Regions from separate parts of the Thioalkalivibrio sp. ALJ12 genome, predicted to be linked through region 1. Evidence: predicted binding sites of a transcription regulator. Region 1 holds the regulator's gene; the other holds the start of a gene.

Region 1 (3,171 bases):
GAAGGCCCGGGTCAGTTCGCGTTCCAGGGCGTCCGCGTCGCCGGCACGGCGCAGCGAGGCGATATTGTCGGGCTGCGAGAGACCGCGCGCCAGCTGCGCCAGCAGGTCCAGGTGCGCGCTGGTCGCCGCCTCGGGCACCAGCAGTGCGATCAGGATGTCCACGGGTTCGTGATCCATGGCGTCGAAGTCGACCCCCTGGTCCAGCCGCAGGACCGCGACCCGGGGGGCATCGAGCTCGGCCAGACGCCCATGCGGGATGGCCACGCCATGCCCCAGACCGGTGGAGCCAAGCTTCTCGCGGGCAGACAGGGCCTCGAAGATGGCCCCGCTGGCCGGGCCGGCGGACTCCTCGCCGCCGACGGCCAGCAACTCGGCCAGGGTCTCGAGCGCCCGTTTCTGGCTGGAACACTCGGGCTCCAGCCGGATACGGGCGCGGGTGATCAGCTCGGCAATGGTCATTGCGTTAAAGGGCCTGTTCGCGGTTGCGCTGGGCACCCTCGGCGCGGTGATGGTCCTTGACCTTTTCCTTGTGCTTGATCAGCTGACGATCCACCTTGTCGATCAGGCCATCAATCGCCGCATACATATCCTCGTGACTGGCTTCGGCGTGGATGTGATTGCCGCTGACCTGGAGATTGGCCTCCGCCTTGTTGTTCAGGTTCTGGTTTTTCTCGTGGGTCAGCACCACATGCACGTCGATCACTTTGTCGAAGTGGCGTTCCAGCTTCGCGAACTTTTCGTTCACGTAGTCGCGCAGGGCGTCGGTGATATCGACGTGATGGCCGGTCAGGTTGATCTGCATGGTCAGGCTCCTTTTTGCTTGGTTCCACTGGGCATACTCGCCATCTGCCGGCGTTCGCTGGAAGACGGTATGTGCATAGCCTCGCGGTACTTGGCCACGGTGCGTCGGGCCACATTAATGCCCCGATCCGACAGGATCTGGGCCAGTTTTGCATCACTCAGTGGCTTGTTCGGGGTCTCGCCACCAATCAATTCCCGAATCATGGCACGGATCGCGGTCGCCGAGCATTCGCCGCCATCGGCTGTGCCAACATGACTGGAAAAGAAGTACTTGAACTCGAATACCCCACGCGGGGTGTGCATGTATTTCTGTGTAGTCACCCTCGAGATGGTCGATTCGTGCATCTCCAGGGTCTCGGCGATATCGCGCAGGATCAGCGGTTGCATGGCAACCTCACCATGCTCGAGAAACCCCTGCTGGCGCACGACGATGGCCTGGGCGACCCGCAGCAGGGTGTCGTTCCGGCTGTGCAGGCTCTTCAGGAACCAGCGCGCCTCCTGCAACTGATCGCGCATAAACGCGCTATCACGCGCATCGGAGACCTGCCGCACCATGCCCGCATAGAGATCGTTGATGCGAATGCGCGGCGCAATCTCCGGGTTCAAGTCCACGCGCCAGCCATCGCGGTCATGGCGGACATAGACATCCGGCACCACATATTCCGAAGTGGACTCGCTGATCTGGGCACCGGGCCGCGGATTCAGGGTGCGGATCAGGTCCAGCGCCCGCGCCAGCTCGTCCGGGTCGCGCACGCCGGACTGGCGCTGCAGGGCTCGGTAGTCCCGCTTGGCCAGGCTCTCCATGCCGTTTTCCAGGATGGCTCGAGCCGCGTCACGCGCCGGGGCATCCGGCGCCAAATGGCGCAGCTGGATCTCCAGGCACTCGCGCAGGTCCCGCGCACCGACGCCCAGCGGGTCGCACTGCTGAATCCAGTGCAGCACCGCCTCGACCTCGTCGACCCCCACGGGCTCGTCTTCGCCCTGGCTGATCATCTCCGCCAGCGCCTCGAGTTCACTGTCCAGATAGCCGTCCGGGCTGATCGCGTCGATCAGCGCCGCCCCGATCCGTTGGTCTCGTGGGGTCAGGTGGCTCAGATGCAGCTGCCAGAGCAGGTGATCCTGCAGGCCCTCGTCCTCGCCGTCGGAGGTATTCTCCAGCGGGTCGCGGTCGTCCAGGCCGCGTGGGCTCGGGGCGGGCTCGTAGATGTCGTCCCAGCGACTGTCGGTGCTCAACTCCTCGGGGATCACGTCATCGCCAGCCGTGTCGGCCTGCATGCGATCCCCGTCGACCCGTTCGCCCCCTTCCTCCGGGCGCTCGGGCGGGGCCTCCTCGCCCTCGTCCTCCACCTGCTCGAGCATGGGGTTGCTTTCCAGCGCCTGCTGGATCTCCGCCTGCAACTCCAGCGTGGAAAGCTGCAGCAGACGGATCGCCTGTTGCAGCTGCGGGGTCATCGTCAGCGTCTGCCCCAGCTGCAGATTGAGCCCGGGTTTCAGCATCGCGGTTTGAGGTCCATGGTGACCATCAAGATCATCTTAAGGAAACACTGATCAATGTTCACAGTCGAAAGTTTTCTCCGAGATACACGCGGCGCACCTGGGGGTCGTCCAGCAGCTCCTGCGGGGTCCCGGCGCTCAGGATGCGGCCCTCACTAAGAATATAGGCCCTGTCGCAGATTCCGAGGGTCTCGCGCACGTTGTGGTCGGAAATCAGCACACCGATCCCGCGCTGGGCCAGATGCCCAATCACGGCCTGGATATCACCCACGGAAATCGGATCCACGCCGGCAAACGGTTCGTCCAGGCAGATAAAGCGCGGGTCACCGGCCAGTGCCCGCGCGATCTCGGCGCGGCGACGCTCGCCCCCGGACAGGGCAATCCCAGGGCTGTGGCGCACGGTCTCCAGCTGGAACTCCTCGATCAGGGCATCGCCGATGCGGCGTCGCTCGTGGCGGTCGAGCTCCGAGCGCAGCTCCAGCACCGCCTGCAGGTTGTCCCAAACACTCAGCCGACGGAAGATCGAGGCCTCCTGCGGCAGGTAGCCCAGCCCGGCTCGGGCCCGCGAATGAATCGGGGCCCGGGTGATGTCCCGGTCACCCAGCGTGATGCGGCCACGATTGGGCCGGATCAGGCCGACCAGGCTGTAGAAACAGGTGGTCTTGCCTGCGCCGTTCGGTCCCAGCAGGCCCACGACCTCCCCTGGTGCCAGATCGACGTCGACACGATCCAGCACCGTACGCTTGCCATAGCGCTTGGTCAGCTCGCGGCCGGTCAGATAGCCGGCCATCGGCGCAGATTCGCCACCGGCCGCGGCGGGCGCGCTGGTGTCGAGCTCGTTCATTCGTCGTCTTCGCGGGGCTGGATCCTGATACG
Region 2 (3,171 bases), 320 kb from region 1:
ACCGCCCAGGAAACGCCGGCGCGACAGGCCGGAGGGTTGCTTCGTGTCATTCGTGTAATCGGTCATTGCGGGCTCACTCCCCTTGTCAGCAAACACGTCCAAAAACGAAAAAAGGCGTCGCATCAGCCCGGCCGCGTTTGCAGCCGGGTGATGGACGCCTTTGTCCAGTCCCATGGGAGACCCGGTCATCGGGTCCCCCTGTTGTCAGGCGACGAACCGCCGTTGGCTCGTCTTGCCGATACTCCTGCAGGAGGTGTGCCAATTAGCCGTTACTAATCGAGCCTGTGAGGAAGAATCGCGCCATGGCGCGGGAAAATCGGATGGTCTCGGTTACTCAATCGAACCCCGCGAGGGCAACGCCAACCGCAACTCGGCCGACAGCGGCACCACCCTGGGGCGCGCTGGCGGTGCAGGCGAACCGCATTGGTGCACCGCACAAGGGGGCTGCTACAAGCTTTTGCCCAGCAGATCCGACATCGCGACTGTGGCCTCGGCGACCTCGGACAGGCGCCGGTTCTGGTTCATCGCTGTCTGGCGCAGGAGCTTGTAGGCCTGGTCCTCGCTGAGGCCGCGGTGCTGGATCAGAAGCGCCTTGGCGCGCTCGATGGTCTTGCGCTCGGCCAGAGCCTGGCGTGCCGCATGCAGTTCGTCTTCCACCGACTGCAGCCGGGTCGCCTGGCGCTGCACCAGGTCCATTACCGAGTGTCCGACGATGGGGACGTTGAGCACCGTCTCACCATCCTCCTCATGATCCAGACCCTCCGGCGCCCCAAAGAACACCGCATACGGAACGCTGTCACTCAACTCCGATTCCGCCAGCTGGGCGATGCGATCACGCACCGCGCCCAGGTCCGCGCGATCCGCCGTAATCCGCGCCGAGCAACACTCGTTCAGGTGCATCTCCAAGAGGTCCTCGATCTCCTTCATCGCGTCGATGCGCGCGGTGGTGCAGGCAAACCAGGTCTCGGCGCGGGCCGGGTCCGGCAGGGGATCGCCCCGGAGATCGCCGTGGGTACAGGCCTGACGGCGCAGCCGCTCGACCTCCGCCGCGAAGCCCGCGCCCTGCAGTTCCTGCCAGGCCGCGCAGGCGGGCTTCGGGGCAAACTCGGAGAAGATCCGAAACGAGCGTTCCTGGGCATCGATCCGGTGCAACAGGGACTGGCGCAGTTCGCCATCGAACACGCCCTGACCAAAGCCGGCGGCCCCGATCGCGCGTTCCTGGCCCGCCAGCTCCTTGCCCTGCATGAAGTTCAGCAGGGCCACCAGGGCCCGCGAGACCTCCGGGTCCGTGGCGGAGTCAGCGGCCTCGAACACCACTGCCAGCAGCGACCGGATCAGCTCGCTGAAGCCGCGCATCGCCTCCATCGGCGAGAGCGTGCGTTCGCTGACCTCCGCCCGCAGGCTGGGCAGACCCGACAGGCCATGCAGCGCCAGCGCCATGCGCCCCAGCAGACGGCTGCGCGCGTGGGCACAGGCCCCGGGCTCCAGCCAGCCATCAAGGTGTTCACGAAACGCCTGTGCGGTGGTGTCGGATTCGGCTCGGTACTGCGCCAGTTCGTCCGCATAGCGCTGGCCACCGGAGCCGATCCAGAGGCTGGAGGCACCGCGTTCGCGCTGGAGCTGATGCACCAGCGCGCGGATGCGCCCGACCAGCTGTACCGCCTCCAGCAGGCGCTCCAGGCTCACCACCTCGCACTTGCGCGAGGCGACCAGGAAGTCGCCAATGGCCTCTTCGAAGGAAAAACTCGGGGATGGGGTCTGGGTCATGCTCGTCGTCCGTGGATCACTCCCGGAACAAACAAGCATGCGATGTGCCAGTTCGAGGGGCTGACACAGGAGACACGGGCAAAACGGGCGGGGGATCACACCCCACCCGCGGACCTGCCCGCTCGATCAGAAGCTCATGGAGCGGTCGAACTCGGCAACGGCCTGGACGTACTGACCCATGCCGGCCATCTCGGCGTTCGGCAGAAAGTTGTGCTCGCCGACGTCGCGGCCGTTGGCGCAGGCTTCGCAGGCCCAGAACGGGACGCCTTCCTCGACCAGCGAATCCACGATGTCCTTCATCGCCGGCATGTTGTGGCCGACGATCTTGTCGTAGACATTGCGGTTGGCGATGTTCACGGCCTCGCCCTGCAGCCAGACGGTCACGTCATGGCCCTGCTGCTTGGCCACGTTCGCGGCGATCATGCCGAGGGTGGCACGGGTCGGGTCGTCAGTACCGGCGGTAACAGCAACAATAAAACGCATGGGACTCTCCTTGGTCACGTCAAAGTGGCAGGCACCGTAGCGACCCAAGTCGGGACCGTCGAGTTCCCACAAGCCTCAAGGAGACGCCGAGTCAGGAAGCGCCTTTCGACGTAATGCTCATGCGATAGAGCTTGAAGGCCATCAGCAGCCAGGGAATGGCGTGCATGATCAGGTCGAGGATATCGATCGGACGGGTCAGCTCGCCCTGGAAGAGCCAGCGGATCTTCTCGACGATGTGCGGTTCGGGGACATAGGGCGACAGCCCCAGGGTGGCCACGAACAGTGCAAACAACCACAGTGGGGAACGGTCGACCCAGGCAACAAAGGCTTTCATGGCGCGCATCCTACCCGAAGCCTGGGCCGACTTGCGACTGCTCTGGGATCGGGGACTCTCGAGGTGCCCCAATGCCACGCAGGAGCACCGGCGGACAGTGCACCAGGTCCTCCGGTCGGTCGATGTCCGCCCGCGCTTCCAGCTCCGCCCAGACAAGACCCTGCGCCTGGGCCCGCTCACGGGTCTGTTCCAGCACCCGATCGCTGCCCCATTCGACGGCCTCGAACAGCCCGGGGACGGGCCGCGCGGCGGCCAGCAGCACATAGCCACCATCCAGCGCCGGGATCAGTGCCACATCCGCCCCTTCAGCCAGCGCCTTACGTGCAGCGACCAGGTCCCCGACACCCAGCGTTGGGGCATCGGACCCCATCACCAGTGCCGGAAACGGCCCCACCTCCAGTGCATGGCGCATGCGGGCCCCGAGGTCATCACCCACCTGGCTGTGCAGGGAACAGCCAAAGCGTTCCGCACAACGCTCGAGGAACGGATGATCGGCATCCGGGGTGCACCACAGCTCCACATGGTCCGGTGCCACCTGACGGGCCACGTCCAGCGCGTGCTCCAGCAGCCGCTCGTGCAGCCGTGCG

The links. Region 1 encodes sigma-54, which starts transcription at its own class of promoters, with help from an activator protein. Its sites were predicted from a motif close to TGGCANGNTNCNTGCTT; they were not measured.
Region 2: the regulator sigma-54 is predicted to act here: its motif matches at 1,801-1,817, upstream of F467_RS0105655 (nitrate regulatory protein).

What each region holds. Positions count from the first base shown of each region.
Region 1 is NZ_KB899538.1:860,987-864,157, reverse strand. It holds gene F467_RS0104115 (PTS sugar transporter subunit IIA) at 1-459, opposite strand, end outside; gene hpf (ribosome hibernation-promoting factor, HPF/YfiA family) at 464-802, opposite strand; gene F467_RS0104105 (RNA polymerase factor sigma-54) at 805-2,298, opposite strand; gene lptB (LPS export ABC transporter ATP-binding protein) at 2,357-3,085, opposite strand; gene lptA (lipopolysaccharide transport periplasmic protein LptA) at 3,136-3,171, opposite strand, start outside.
Region 2 is NZ_KB899538.1:1,181,061-1,184,231, reverse strand. It holds gene F467_RS0105660 (CmpA/NrtA family ABC transporter substrate-binding protein) at 1-66, opposite strand, end outside; gene F467_RS0105655 (nitrate regulatory protein) at 448-1,767, opposite strand; gene F467_RS0105650 (DsrE family protein) at 1,894-2,250, opposite strand; gene F467_RS0105645 (hypothetical protein) at 2,342-2,584, opposite strand; gene F467_RS0105640 (TIGR04282 family arsenosugar biosynthesis glycosyltransferase) at 2,595-3,171, opposite strand, start outside.